DNA from 3 places in the Bacillus sp. GM2 genome. Region 3 is predicted to be linked to each of the others. Evidence: predicted binding sites of a transcription regulator. Region 3 holds the regulator's gene; each other region holds the start of a gene.
The links. Region 3 encodes NrdR, which represses ribonucleotide reductase genes. Its sites were predicted from a motif close to AACACNATATATNGTGTT; they were not measured.

Region 1 (4,534 bases), on a different contig from region 3:
ACGCAGTGCAGACCGGCAGACAGGCATCCTGCTCAAGTCAAAGGTTGAAAGCGGGGATCCTGATGTCACGTATTACCGCAGCGGATCAGCCGCAAGCACGATGAGCATTGATGACTACCCGGCAGATTATTTCAAAGGAGCCAAACATATGCATGTGACAGGCATACCTCCTGCCCTTTCAAGGGAAATGCGGGGCTTCGCCCGCCACGCCGTTCACCAGATGAAAAAAGACGGAAAGACGATTTCGTTTGACCCGAATCTCCGCTTCCAGCTTTGGCCGGACCAGCAGACAATGGTTCACACGATTAATGAGATCGCCGCGCAGGCAGACTGGTTTCTGCCTGGGATCAATGAAGGAAAACTCCTGACAGGCTGCAATTCTCCCGAGGATATCGCTAAATATTATGTGATGCAGGGGGTCAAGGTAATTGTCATCAAGCTTGGAAAAGAGGGAGCTTATTACCGGACACATGACAAAGAGGGTTATGTACCGGGTTATCAGGTGAAGAAGGTTGTTGATACCGTTGGCGCTGGTGACGGTTTTGCCGTCGGTATGATCAGCGGTCTATTAGACGGATTGCCGCTGGAAGAAGCAGTTCAGAGGGCAAATGCGATCGGAGCGCTGGCCGTCATGGCTCCGGGTGATATGGACGGTCTGCCGTCAAGGGATCAATTGAAAGCTTTTATGGCTATAGAGGTAAACAACCAAAAAACAGGAGGTTGACCGTAATGGAAATGTCTATGATCGGAAAAGTGCAAGAACAGCTGGCCGGGGCCGGGCTGATCGCGGTCGTCCGCGCAGGCAGTAAGGAAGCTGCTGAGGAAAGCATTCACAGATTGGTCGACAAAGGAATTACTGCGATTGAAATCACATATACGACGCCGGGAGCGTCTGAGCTGATTGAAAAATTTGCAGGAAAAGACGGCCTTCTTGTCGGAGCCGGAACGGTGGTTGAAAGCGAACAGGCGAGGGAAGCCGCGGCAGCGGGGGCAAAATTCATCGTCAGTCCGGGCTTTTCGGAAAAATTGGCTGAGGAAGCCGCCTCATTGCATACATTTTTTATTCCCGGCGTATTAACACCGAGCGAAATTATGGAAGCGGTCTCAAAGGGTTTTCGGGTTCTTAAGCTGTTTCCAGGGGGGACTTCCGGGATTCCTTACATGAAAAACCTCGCCGGCCCCTTTCCGAAGGTTCGATTCATACCAACAGGCGGGATCCATCCGGGCGATGTGGAGAAATGGCTCGATGCCGGAGCATTGGCAGTTGGAGTGGGAAGCCAGCTGAACAAAGTGTCAGAAGCGGATCTCCAGCGTATCTTTCAGCGGCGGATTCGGCAGAATTAAAGCGTGCGCAGCGTGAAAAGACTTCAGATTTTGCAAGATCGACAGCTTTGCTTTTTCATTAATTTCTAGAATGGGAGAAAAAATGATGAAAATTAAAGCAACGATTGAACGTGTGCCGGGCGGCATGATGATCATTCCGCTCTTTCTGGGCGCAACGCTGAATACGTTTGCTCCGGGAACTGCGGAGTTTTTCGGCGGATTTACAGGCGCCCTGATTACCGGAACGCTGCCGATTTTAGGAGTATTTATCTTTTGCGTTGGTGCAACAATAGATTTTCGTTCTTCAGGATATATTGCGAGGAAGGGACTGACGCTTCTGATCGGCAAAGTCGTCATTGCCGCATTATTAGGTTTGATCGCAGCGCAGTTCATTCCAGACGAAGGCATTCAAAGCGGGTTTTTTGCCGGACTGTCAGTGCTTGCTATTGTAGCCGTTATGAATGAAACGAACGGCGGTCTGTATTTAGCGTTAATGAACCATATGGGAAGAAAGGAAGACGCCGGTGCTTTCGCCTTTATCAGCACGGAATCGGGCCCGTTTATGACGATGGTCACTTTCGGTGTGACAGGGCTCGCGGCATTTCCCTGGGAGACGCTGGCTGCAACCGTCATCCCGTTTTTACTCGGCTGCATTCTCGGAAACCTTGACCCTGAATTGCGCGATTTGTTCGGAAAAGTCGTACCGGCGATCATTCCATTCTTCGCATTTTCATTGGGAAACACGCTCGATTTTAAAATGTTGATCCAATCCGGCCTTTTAGGCATTGTTGTCGGCGTATCAGTCGTCGTTCTCTCGGGTGCTTCTCTATACCTGCTGGACCGCTTTGTCGCAAGAGGAGACGGCGTCGCGGGCGTCGCGGCATCATCAACGGCCGGGGCTGCGGTAGCCGTGCCGTATGCGCTTGCCGATGCAAACCCCATGTTTGCGCCGGTGGCTGATTCAGCGACCGCGATCATCGCGACAAGCGTCATTGTCACCTCGCTCCTGACGCCGCTTGCAACCGTCTGGATCGAAAAACGGACAAGACAAAGAAAACCTCCGAAACAAATGACGATCGATTACAAGTAATTTCGCCGCTGACGCACCGGGACATTTGTCCGGGGCGTTTTTTTATGACCGTTTTTGAAACGTCACCAAATTGCTAAATTTGACGAACATAATCTGTGCTAATATCAATATATAGTGTCTGTTGGATGAACAAACACTATATATGCTACTTTTTAGGAGAGATTAGGATGACAACAGGCTTTAAAGAACAGGGATTATTGCAATTGACAGAAACATTTCATGATATCGTCGGGTATGGAAATCACGATATTATGCAGGAAAATGCCAACGTAGACGGCCGCTCCCCGATGGGGCAAATGAGCCGGTTTGCATCCGAAAGTTCCAGACATTATGCGCTCCATTACTTAATGTCGCCGGAAATCAAGAAAGCAGTCGATGACAACTTTATATACCCTCACGATTTAGACTATATGCCGAGCGGGACAACGACTTGCTGTCAGATACCATTGGTCCGGCTGTTAAAGGAGGGATTCCACACTGGCCACGGCTCCCTCAGGGAACCGAAGGACATTATGAGCGCATTGTCACTCGCATCTATCATTTTTCAATCGAATCAAAATATGCAGCATGGCGGCCAGTCATTCCCAATGTTCGATTACGACCTGGCGCCTTACGTCCGCAAAACGTACGAAAAGCATCTTGCGAAAATCAAACAATACCCGACAACTTTGACAGAAGAAGAGATAAGGGAAAGAGCGTGGGAAGAAACGGACAACACAACTTACCAAGCGTGCGAAGCATTTATACATAACGCCAACAGCATGCATTCGAGGGGCGGCGGCCAGGTGCCGTTTGTTTCCATTAATTACGGCACGGATACGTCAAGGGAAGGCCGCCTTTTGATCAAAAATATTCTTAAGGCGACAAAAGCAGGCCTCGGCAAAGGTGAGACGCCGATTTTTCCGATTCAGATCTTCAAAATGAAAGAAGGCGTGAACGTTGATCAAACAGACCCTAACTATGACTTGTACCGGCTTGCATTGGAAACGAGCGCTGAAAGGCTGTTTCCGAACTTCAGCTTTATCGACTCGCCCGTGAACAAACCTTTTTATGACGGAACGCCGGAAAGCGAAATCGCTTATATGGGATGCAGAACGCGCGTCATGTCCAATATTCATGGAAAAGAAAACAGCGTCGGCAGAGGGAATTTGTCATTCACCTCGATCAACATTGTGAAAATAGCGCTGCTCAGCGAAAACGTTGAACAGTTTTTTGCCTTGTTAAACCGCTACATGGATTTAACGATTCAACAGCTGCTTGAACGGTACGCCTTTCAATGCAAAAAAAGAGCAAAGGACTTTAAATTCCTGTATTCACAAGGCATCTGGCATGAAAGCGAGAAGCTTGAACCTGAGGACACGCTCGAGGATGTGCTAAAGCACGGAACATTGAGCATCGGATTTATCGGGCTGGCTGAAGCTTTGACTGCATTGACCGGAAAACATCACGGAGAAAGCGAGGAGTCGTTTGAACTCGGCAAAAAAATCGTCCAGTCGATGAGAGATAAGGCCGATGAAGCCACAGAAAAACACAAATTGAACTTTTCCTTGATCGCTACGCCGGCAGAAGGGCTTTCAGGGAAATTTGTCAAAAAAGACAAAGTGGAGTTCGGTTCGATCCGCAATGTCACAGACCGGGTGTACTATACGAATTCGTTTCACATCCCTGTTCACTATAAGCTGACTGCGGTCGAAAAGATCAGAAAAGAAGCGCCGTTCCACTTAATGTGCAATGGAGGGCACATCAGCTACATCGAGCTGGACGGAGACCCGAAAAAAAACATTAAAGCGATGGACATGCTTGTGACCGCCATGCGCCGGTCAGGCATGGGCTACGCCTCGATCAACCATCCTGTCGACCACTGCAAGGCGTGCGGATTTACCGGAATCATAGATAATGAATGCCCGCAGTGCAAAAACCGGGATGAGGCTTTGATCGAACGAATCAGACGGATTACAGGATATTTAGTCGGAGATATGTCAAAGTGGAATTCGGCGAAAAGACAAGAAGAAAAGGACAGAGTGAAGCATCTATGAAAGTGATGAATATTATCCATGACAGCATCGTAGACGGAGAAGGACTGAGAACAGTCGTGTTTTTAGCGGGCTGCCCGCATATGTG
Region 2 (4,534 bases), 1.1 Mb from region 3:
CCCGCATTACTAACCGGTTGGTAAAATCCATCTTAATTGATGCAAAAGTTCTAAGTCAAGAAAAAAGTTATGTAAAAAGGCCCCTGGAAGAGCCTTTATCTGTCAGAAAAAAGGATAGTAAGGATACGGCCGATACGGATATCCCCAAGGGCCGAGAAGCGCTCCGGCAGTAAGTCCGCCCAAAAAACCTCCGAAGAAGGGGCCCGGACCGAAAAACGGACGCGGGCCGAAAAACGGGCGCCCAAAAGGTCCGCCAAAGAAAGGTCTGCCGATGATGCGCTGGTTGTCGTCGCCATATACATGAGAATGCTCGAAATGATTCATAAAAAAATCCCTCCAATAATAAAATGAAACCTGACTAACATCACTGTATTCTGCCCAGCCGTTTTTGCTTGGGCGCCCGTCGTATTTTTGAGTGAAGCCGCCCTTAAAAAGGAGTGAATGAAACATGACGCTGTATCAGTCGGATTGGTCAAAAGCGCCTCCCCATGCCCACGCCTACAGGGCGAGAACATCGACTGCCAATGGCCATTACCACCTAATTGAAGGCTTTTCCCAGCCGGCAAACGGGAGCAATACAGATGGGCACGTTCATTTTTATTCCGGCATCACTTCTTTCGAAAAGGGACATTACCACAGGTATTACGGGATTACGGGGCCCGCGATCCCGCGGGCGGACGGCACGCACTATCATGAAATCGGGGGCACGACCTATCTGGCATATTCTTCGGCTCCCCCGATCAGATTTGGCGGAGTCGTGTATGTAAGCGATGGTATAAAGGAGAGGCACCGGCATACTTTTAAGGGTTCCACAAGAGAAATCGTGGGGAATGAGCCGATAGGGTGGTGAGGGAATGTTTGGAAAACAATGAAAACGGGTAAAATGAAATGGGTGTTTTTGAACGTGAAATGGTATAATGGGAGGAGCTTGTTTAAAGAGAGTGATCAGCAGTGAATAAAACGAAACCGCCGGTCATCGTTTTGATCGGACCGACCGCTGTCGGTAAAACAAAATTAAGCGTGATGCTGGCCGAGCATTTGAATGCGGAAATTATCAGCGGAGATTCGATGCAGATTTACAAAAGAATGGATATCGGCACAGCAAAAATCAAAGAAGAAGAAATGAACGGGGTTCCGCATCACTTGATCGATATTAAAGAACCGACGGAATCTTTCTCGGTTGCTGAATATCAAGAGATCGTCAGACAAAAAATCGCAGAGATTGGCAGGCGAGGGAAGCTTCCGATGATTGTCGGGGGAACCGGGCTCTATATCCAGTCTGTCCTTTATGACTATTCATTCACAGAGGAAGCGGGCGACCCTGAGTTCCGGGCGGAGATGGAGGCGCTCTCTGACAAGAGGGGAGCCGAATATGTTCACTGTCTTTTGAAAGAGCGCGATCCGGGAGCGGCTAAAGCCATTCATCCAAACAATAAACGCAGGGTCATCAGGGCGCTTGAAATTTTCCATACGACAGGAAAAACGATGTCCGAACATATGGAAGGACAGCGGAAAGAGCTTTTATACACCACGGCTCTCATCGGTTTGACGATGGAGCGGGAAGTGCTGTATGACAGGATCAACAGCCGCGTAGACCAGATGATGGATGAGGGGCTGCTGAATGAAGTGAAACAGCTTTATGATGAAAACATAAGAAATTGCCAGTCTGTTCAGGCCATCGGGTACAAAGAGCTTTATGCGCACCTTGAAGGCAGAGCGTCCTTGGAAGAGGCGGTTGAGACGTTGAAACGGAATTCGAGACGCTATGCCAAAAGACAGCTGACATGGTTCAGAAATCAAATGGATGTCGCCTGGTATGACATGACGCCCCCTGTCAATATCGAACAGAAAAAACAGGAAATTTTCACTTACATAGCAGGAAAGCTCGAACTTTAATCGAAACAGTATGGTATAGAGAAACAAGGAGGACCAGAAACATGAAATCGATAAATATTCAAGATCAGTTTTTGAATCAGATTCGGAAAGAAAGCACATTTGTCACGGTCTTTTTACTGAATGGATTTCAGCTGCGCGGACAAGTAAAAGGATTTGACAACTTTACAGTGTTGATTGAATCGGAAGGAAAGCAGCAGCTTATATACAAACACGCCATTTCCACGTTTGCACCGCAAAAAAACGTTCAACTCGAACTCGAATAGCGATTTACGGCTAAAAGACCATGCCTGGCATGGTTTTTTCAGATTGCCTGACAAAATCCTGAAACAGTTTACTGTTTTGGGATTTTGTCGTTTTCGAAGCGACTTTACAATCAACCGCGGCCGTTGCCGATCCTGCCGAGCAGGAGTCAGGGAATAAAAGGAACGGCGGCCAATTGCCGGACATCCTGTCTAAAACGCCGCCGTCATCACGTTCTGTGAAAGACCGAGGCATTCAAATTTACAAAGCGGCATCTAATCGCTAAACTAAGTAGTGTTTACATCAATTCAGTTTGAAAATGAAAAGGAATGAGCGAACAATGAAACCTAAGATCGTCATCAACCATTGGGAAGAGACGTGTGAAGATGATTCCTGCTATGAATACGGCACAAGTATTCTCGTCAACGGAAAAGAACTTGTCAGGGAAGCGTCGATCATGACGGCTGTTCAGTCGGTTCTTAAGGAACTCGGCATCGAAGCCGATATTAAAGAGGTATGCGAGAACAAGTGCTGTGACACTTACAAAAAATAAGCGAAAAAGTCTAGTCTACTAACTCAATTTTTTTCGTGTTATGATAGATTTCGGTTTGTGAGTAGGATGAGCGAACGGCTCTCATTCTACTCATATTTCTTTGGCCTTAGGCCTCCTAAGCTGAAGCAAATTGTGAACTTTCATCAACCTGAGCACAATATATTGTGTTTTCTTGAATGATAGTATACTATATATTGTGTAAGGTTCGAGTTGAAAGACTCGGAAACAATTTTACTAGGTCGTGATAATGATGATTCAGATCGTATTTGATTCAAAAACGGGAAACGTTCAGCGCTTTGTGGATAAGACGCCTTTTCGCAATAAACGGAAAGTCAGCACAGAGGAGTATCTAGACGAACCGTTTGTTTTGATCACGTACACGACAGGGTTTGGGGAAGTTCCGAAAACGACTGAGATGTTTCTTGAGAAAAACGCCCATCTTCTTTTGGGAGTTGCGGCAAGCGGAAACAGAGTGTGGGGAGACAATTTTGCGAAAAGCGCAGAAAAAATCTCGAAGCAGTATCAGGTTCCGATTCTCGGCAAATTTGAACTCAGCGGGACGGCCAAAGACGTTGAACTGTTTACTCAGGAGGTAGAAAGAGTTGTCACAAAATCAAGTGCCAAAATGGATCCAGTTAAACAATGAGATCATGATCCAAAAAGACGGGAAATTCCAGTTTGATAAAGATAAAGAAGCTGTACATAGTTATTTTGTAGACTATATCAACCAAAATACGGTATTTTTCCATGATCTGAAAGAGAAAATCGATTACTTAATCAAGAATGACTACTATGAAGAAGAGTTTTTAAGCCGCTACACGTTCGAAGAAATCAAGGAAGTGTTCAAAGAGGCTTACGCTAAAAAATTCAGATTCCCGTCCTTTATGAGCGCTTTTAAGTTTTACAATGACTATGCGCTGAAGACAAACGACAAGAAAAAAATTCTTGAACGCTATGAAGACAGAATTTCTATCGTAGCTTTATTTTTTGCAAACGGGGATAAGGAGAAGGCGAAGGAATTCGTCAGAATGATGATCAACCAGGAGTATCAGCCGAGCACGCCGACATTCTTAAATGCCGGCCGCAAACGCCGCGGAGAGCTGGTCAGCTGCTTCCTCCTGGAAGTCAATGATTCCTTGAACGACATCTCGAGAGCGATTGATATTTCAATGCAGCTGTCAAAGCTCGGCGGAGGCGTATCGTTAAACCTTTCAAAACTGCGTGCGAAAGGCGAAGCGATCAAAGACGTCGAAAACGCGACAAAAGGCGTCGTCGGCGTGATGAAGCTTCTTGACAACGCATTCCGCTACGCTGATCAGATGGGACAAAGACAAGGCTCAGGCGCTGCGTACTTAAACATTTTCCACCGCGACATCAACGATTTCCTCGATACGAAGAAGATTTCGGCTGATGAGGATGTCCGGGTGAAAACATTGTCCATCGGGGTTGTCATTCCAGATAAATTCATCGAGCTTGCAAGAGAGGATAAAGCGGCATACGTATTCTATCCGCACACCGTTTATAAAGCGTACGGCGAGCACCTCGATGAAATGGACATGAACGAGATGTACGACCGGCTTGTGGAAGATCCGCGCGTCAAAAAAGAAAAAATCCACCCGCGCAAGATGCTCGAAAAGCTTGCGATGTTAAGATCGGAATCCGGGTATCCGTACATTATGTTCCAAGACAATGTCAACAACGCGCATGCGAACAATCATATTTCCAAGGTTAAATTTTCCAACCTTTGCTCGGAGGTTCTTCAGGCTTCACAAGTTTCTTCATACACAGACTACGGTCAAGAAGATGAGATCGGCCTTGACATCTCCTGCAACCTTGGTTCATTGA
Region 3 (4,534 bases):
CAGATCGGCTTTGGATGGTTCCGCTCCGCCGCCAATATCCTGCAGCAGCTTTCTTGGCGATACTTGCTCAAGCAAAGCGATCAAATTGTCTTCCTTGGCGTTTGTGGACGACTGTTGATTCGGCTGTTCGCGGAGATTCATCGGCTGCACTTTGTCGACGAGTTCCGGAAGCGGGCCGCCGCGCTCGATCTGATACCAGTCGCTCGCCGCTTTTCTGAGCGCCTCTGTCGTGATCATATCGTGTTCGTCAACGGCTGACATGACGACGTTTTGCATCTGAAGCGGTTCGATACCGTAGAGAAAGGCCAGCTTTTTAATCGTTTCCTTTACTTGGTCTGTCAGCGCTTTTCTCGGGATAAGCGTGTCAGATAAACCGGCGAGAAACAGTTGAAAGTCAAAGGCGCCGTCTGTGACTGCTGCCGGTTGGCTATTCCCTTCTTTCATCCATTCATGATCTTCGCGAAGCTCCATCGCTTCGATCATATCGTCGGACATCTTCCATTCGCTCGGCTGGACAGATGCAAAAACTTCATTGAAAGAACGGGTGATGTCCCGTGCTTCTTCAGGAACAGACGGGTGGGAAAAATATTCTTTCAGCTGCTGAAACCTCGCCTTTCCGACGCGGTTGTACAAGAAGACATTCAGCATGCCGTCCTGAAAGAACTCGTCCGGTCTGAGCGGCGGAATCAATTCATATATAAACAAACGTTCGTGTTCCGTTTCTTTTATATAAGTTTTCAACAGTCCGATCCCCTCAAGCTTTTCCTTTTCTGAGTGAATCGTCTTCAGGCTGGTCTGCATCGCCGCCATCAGCTGTCTGTGAGTCGAGCTTTTTCCCCAGACTCTGTTTTGCTCCAGCTCTCCCCACAGCGTGAGAAACAAGCTGAACGAAAAAGAGCCGATTAAAGGCTGATACAATAGCGTGACAATTTGCCGGTCCAAGTCCTGCAGCAATCCGCTGCTTTTGACAACATACGGATCGACAGGAAGCAAATCTTTCCAATAATTACTCATATCTTTTGTCAACCTTCCACTTTGTTTCTTGTCCTCATTTTACACCTTTTTCAGGCTTTCATGTCACACGACTGTGTTTTTGTCATGAGAAAAGAGCTGGATCAATTTACAGCTCTTTACCGTTCTTTCTTTATTAAATCTTTCAGCTCGTCGATAAATACGTTAATATCTTTAAATTGGCGGTATACTGAAGCAAACCGTACATATGCGACTTCGTCGATTTTCGCAAGCCTGTCCATCACCATTTCTCCGATCATGTCGCTTTTCACTTCAGAAACGCCTTGATTTCTAAGCTCTTTTTCAATTTCAAAGCAAATATCCTCAAGCTGCTTCAAGGCGACAGGGCGCTTTTCGCACGCTTTGATCAAACCGCGGAGCATTTTCTCGCGGCTGAATTCTTCCCGGATTCCTTCTTTTTTTACGACGATGAGCGGAATTTCTTCCACTTTTTCAAATGTAGTAAATCGATAGTTGCACGATTCGCATTCGCGTCTTCTGCGAATCGATCTGCCTTCGTCAACCGGACGGGAGTCCAAAACCCTCGTCCCATTATGCTGACATGCTGGACATTTCATTTTTTCAGCTCCTATTCAATTGTTTGAATGTACAGATTCCTGCAGCTTTCCGTCCAGTTCGCTGTATAGCGTCGAGACAAGCCCGCGGCTGTAGCCAAAATCGGTCGGCAAAAACGTTTCAGTTGACACATTAAAGTCCACCGCTGTATCAAAAGGCCGAATCGAAACGACTGTCGCCACCACAAAAGCTTTTCTCGTTTTTTTAACTTCGGCGCTGATTTCTCCTCTTTCCTCCGACACTGACGTCACCTTGCAGCCGTCAAGGCCTTCCAGCACTTCCTTTACAGCATTGAGCGCTTCTTTTGACGCCGCTTTATAATAGCGGCTCTTCAGCTCTTCCGAAGGATGGCGGTCAGACGTTTCGGCGTGTGTAGAAAAAAACCGTTGAATGTTTTGAAAAAGACTCATATCCCCTGTCCCCTTTGTCTTTCTTCTCTATATTTTATTAAAAAAATGGTTGATTTCCAAGGGAAAACAAAACAGCAAGAGAATGCCGGGGAATATGGTTTGGGGATTTTCGGGAGAGGAAAGAAAAAGGAGCGGATTTTAAAAGCGGTGTCCGCTTTTTCATCCAGCTCCTCTATCGGCATTAAAGTGCCTGTGCTTTGGCTTTGGCCTGTTTCACCTGAACAGGTCCCATGCCTCTCGGTATTTCAATGTTCTCTCTTGTTTCCGCTCTTAACTCTTCTGCGATATAATCGGCAGCTACGTTCGGATCTAAATCTCCGCAAGTATAAACATCAATGCTGGCATATCCGTGTTCAGGAAAACTGTGAATGGTCAAGTGAGATTCTGAAATAATCACGACTCCGCTTACACCTTGAGGCGCAAACTTATGAAAGGCTACCTCACGTACCTCAGCACCTGACTTCAGTGCCGCATTTACAAACGATTTTTCAATAAAATCCATGTCATTCAGCTTATCAAAATCGCATCCCCACAGTTCGGAGATAACGTGACGCCCCATTGTTTCCATAGCATGGACCCCCCTTAACAAGAATTAAAAAAGTGAATTTCCAAGCAACTGAACCGGTCAATTACCACGGGGGAAAGTTAGTCCGGAGAGGTCCTAACCCTTTAAGTAATGCCGAAGCGCTCACGAACTAGAAGTTCACGAAAAATAGTATACTTTGTTTGAATATTTTTTGCAAGGCGGTTTTATCATTTGATGGTTAAGGGGTATTTATTTTTTTATCCGTCCATGCTCTTATTTTATACAGCTGAGGGGTGTTTCATTCTTGAAGCCGCGTATCTGATCAAATCGACAACCCTGCACGAATATCCCCATTCATTGTCATACCATGCGAGCACTTTCACCTTTCTGTTTTCAAGCACCATTGTCGAAAGACTGTCGATCACCGCCGAGTATGGATTCGTATTAAAATCGGATGAAACGAGCGGTTCATCGCATACATCGATGATCCCGGACATGGAGCCTGCCGCCGCCATGCGGAACGCCTCATTAATATCCTCCGACGTCACATCGCTTTTCAAATCAGCCACAAGGTCAACGAGCGACACATTTGAGACGGGAACGCGCAGGGCCAGGCCGTGCATTCTACCCTTTAAATGGGGCATGACAAGTGACAGCGCTTTCGCGGCGCCTGTCGTTGTCGGAATGATCGAAGATCCGCAGGCGCGCGCCCTCCTCAAGTCTTTGTGCGGATTATCAATATTTTTTTGATCATTTGTAAAAGCGTGTACGGTTGTCACCAGGCCGTTTTCAATGCCGAATGCATCATCAAGCACTTTTGCGACTGGAGCGAGACAATTCGTCGTACAGGAAGCGTTTGAAATAATCGTATGACGCTCCGCATCAAAATCGCGTTCGTTGACACCCATTACAATTGTGATGTCTTCATTTTTGCCCGGCGCCGTCAAAATAACTTTTTTCGCGCCGGCTTCAATATGTGCTTCCGCTTTTTCCTTTGAGTTGAATTTCCCCGTCGCTTCCACGACGATGTCGATCCCGTATTGTCCCCATGGAAGAAGCTTAGGGTCCCTCTGATTGGTCAGCATGACCTTTTTACCGTTAACGAACAGGCAGTCGTCTCCAGCCTTTACATCAAGTTCATAACGGCCGTGATTTGTGTCATACTTTATTAAATGAGCGAGCGTTTCCGGAGGATAGCTCGCATTGATCACCGCAATGTCAATCTGTTCATCAAGCATCGCTTTTCTAAACACCATTCTGCCGATTCGGCCGAATCCGTTTATCGCAACTTTCACTTTCATCAAATATGCACCCCTTATTTTATGTCATTCCACATCATGATTTATTCAAAATAAGTATAACACATTATTTTTAATTAGCCATACCATTTGTTGCTTTCACAGCAAATTTACGCACTTTTGTGAAATCGTGAACAAAAGACTAAAAAAAATCGGCCCTAAAGCATATATTTCAAATACACCTTTGGTGCTACAATTTGCAACAGCGCTAAATTTTCACCGACAGAAGGCAGTGTCTTCAAGGAAGGACAACCATGAAACTGATCAAAAACGCATCTTTTATCATTTCTTTTTTGGCTGCGGCCGGCATTTATTTTTTATTAGGTACAGTCGCTGCTTCTGCGGCAAACGAAGATTATCCGGAACAGATGATCAGGCTGGAAAGCTCATCAGGCTTAAATATTACGCCCGCCGGGAATCAAGACAACGCACCGCTAACAGCAAAACAGACGAGCGGAGAAAAAGAAGAAAGATGGAGGCTTGATACGTCTGACGGCAAACAATTCAAAATCAGAAATATGGATAGCGGCAAAATTATCATCCCTGCCCATTACGCACTGTCAGACAATAATCCGGCTGTGGTCTACTATGACAATTCACGGAAGGAAGAGTTGTGGAATATCATCGGGGCCGACAAAGACGGAAACGGAGATTTTATCACGTATAAAATCGTCAGTGCACAAAACAGCAGCCTTGCACTGACACTGGACGGC

Region 1: a site for NrdR is predicted at 2,546-2,563, ahead of ACVC9U_RS22280 (anaerobic ribonucleoside triphosphate reductase). Genes of this name have one in related genera too.
Region 2: a site for NrdR is predicted at 2,841-2,858, ahead of nrdI (class Ib ribonucleoside-diphosphate reductase assembly flavoprotein NrdI). Genes of this name have one in related genera too.

What each region holds. Positions count from the first base shown of each region.
Region 1 is NZ_JBRKSZ010000008.1:1,515,356-1,519,889, forward strand. Features, by position in the region: gene ACVC9U_RS22265 (sugar kinase) at 1-724, shown strand, start outside; gene ACVC9U_RS22270 (bifunctional 4-hydroxy-2-oxoglutarate aldolase/2-dehydro-3-deoxy-phosphogluconate aldolase) at 730-1,344, shown strand; gene kdgT (2-keto-3-deoxygluconate transporter) at 1,430-2,413, shown strand; gene ACVC9U_RS22280 (anaerobic ribonucleoside triphosphate reductase) at 2,581-4,449, shown strand; gene nrdG (anaerobic ribonucleoside-triphosphate reductase activating protein) at 4,446-4,534, shown strand, end outside.
Region 2 is NZ_JBRKSZ010000007.1:1,711,463-1,715,996, reverse strand. Features, by position in the region: gene ACVC9U_RS09730 (hypothetical protein) at 103-324, opposite strand; gene ACVC9U_RS09725 (YmaF family protein) at 449-850, shown strand; gene miaA (tRNA (adenosine(37)-N6)-dimethylallyltransferase MiaA) at 952-1,896, shown strand; gene hfq (RNA chaperone Hfq) at 1,938-2,159, shown strand; gene ACVC9U_RS09710 (hypothetical protein) at 2,477-2,689, shown strand; gene nrdI (class Ib ribonucleoside-diphosphate reductase assembly flavoprotein NrdI) at 2,940-3,335, shown strand; gene nrdE (class 1b ribonucleoside-diphosphate reductase subunit alpha) at 3,292-4,534, shown strand, end outside.
Region 3 is NZ_JBRKSZ010000007.1:612,179-616,712, reverse strand. Features, by position in the region: gene dnaB (replicative helicase loading/DNA remodeling protein DnaB) at 1-1,014, opposite strand, end outside; gene nrdR (transcriptional regulator NrdR) at 1,131-1,589, opposite strand; gene ACVC9U_RS04100 (hypothetical protein) at 1,605-1,997, opposite strand; gene speD (adenosylmethionine decarboxylase) at 2,179-2,565, opposite strand; gene ACVC9U_RS04090 (glyceraldehyde-3-phosphate dehydrogenase) at 2,802-3,824, opposite strand; gene ACVC9U_RS04085 (pectate lyase family protein) at 4,076-4,534, shown strand, end outside.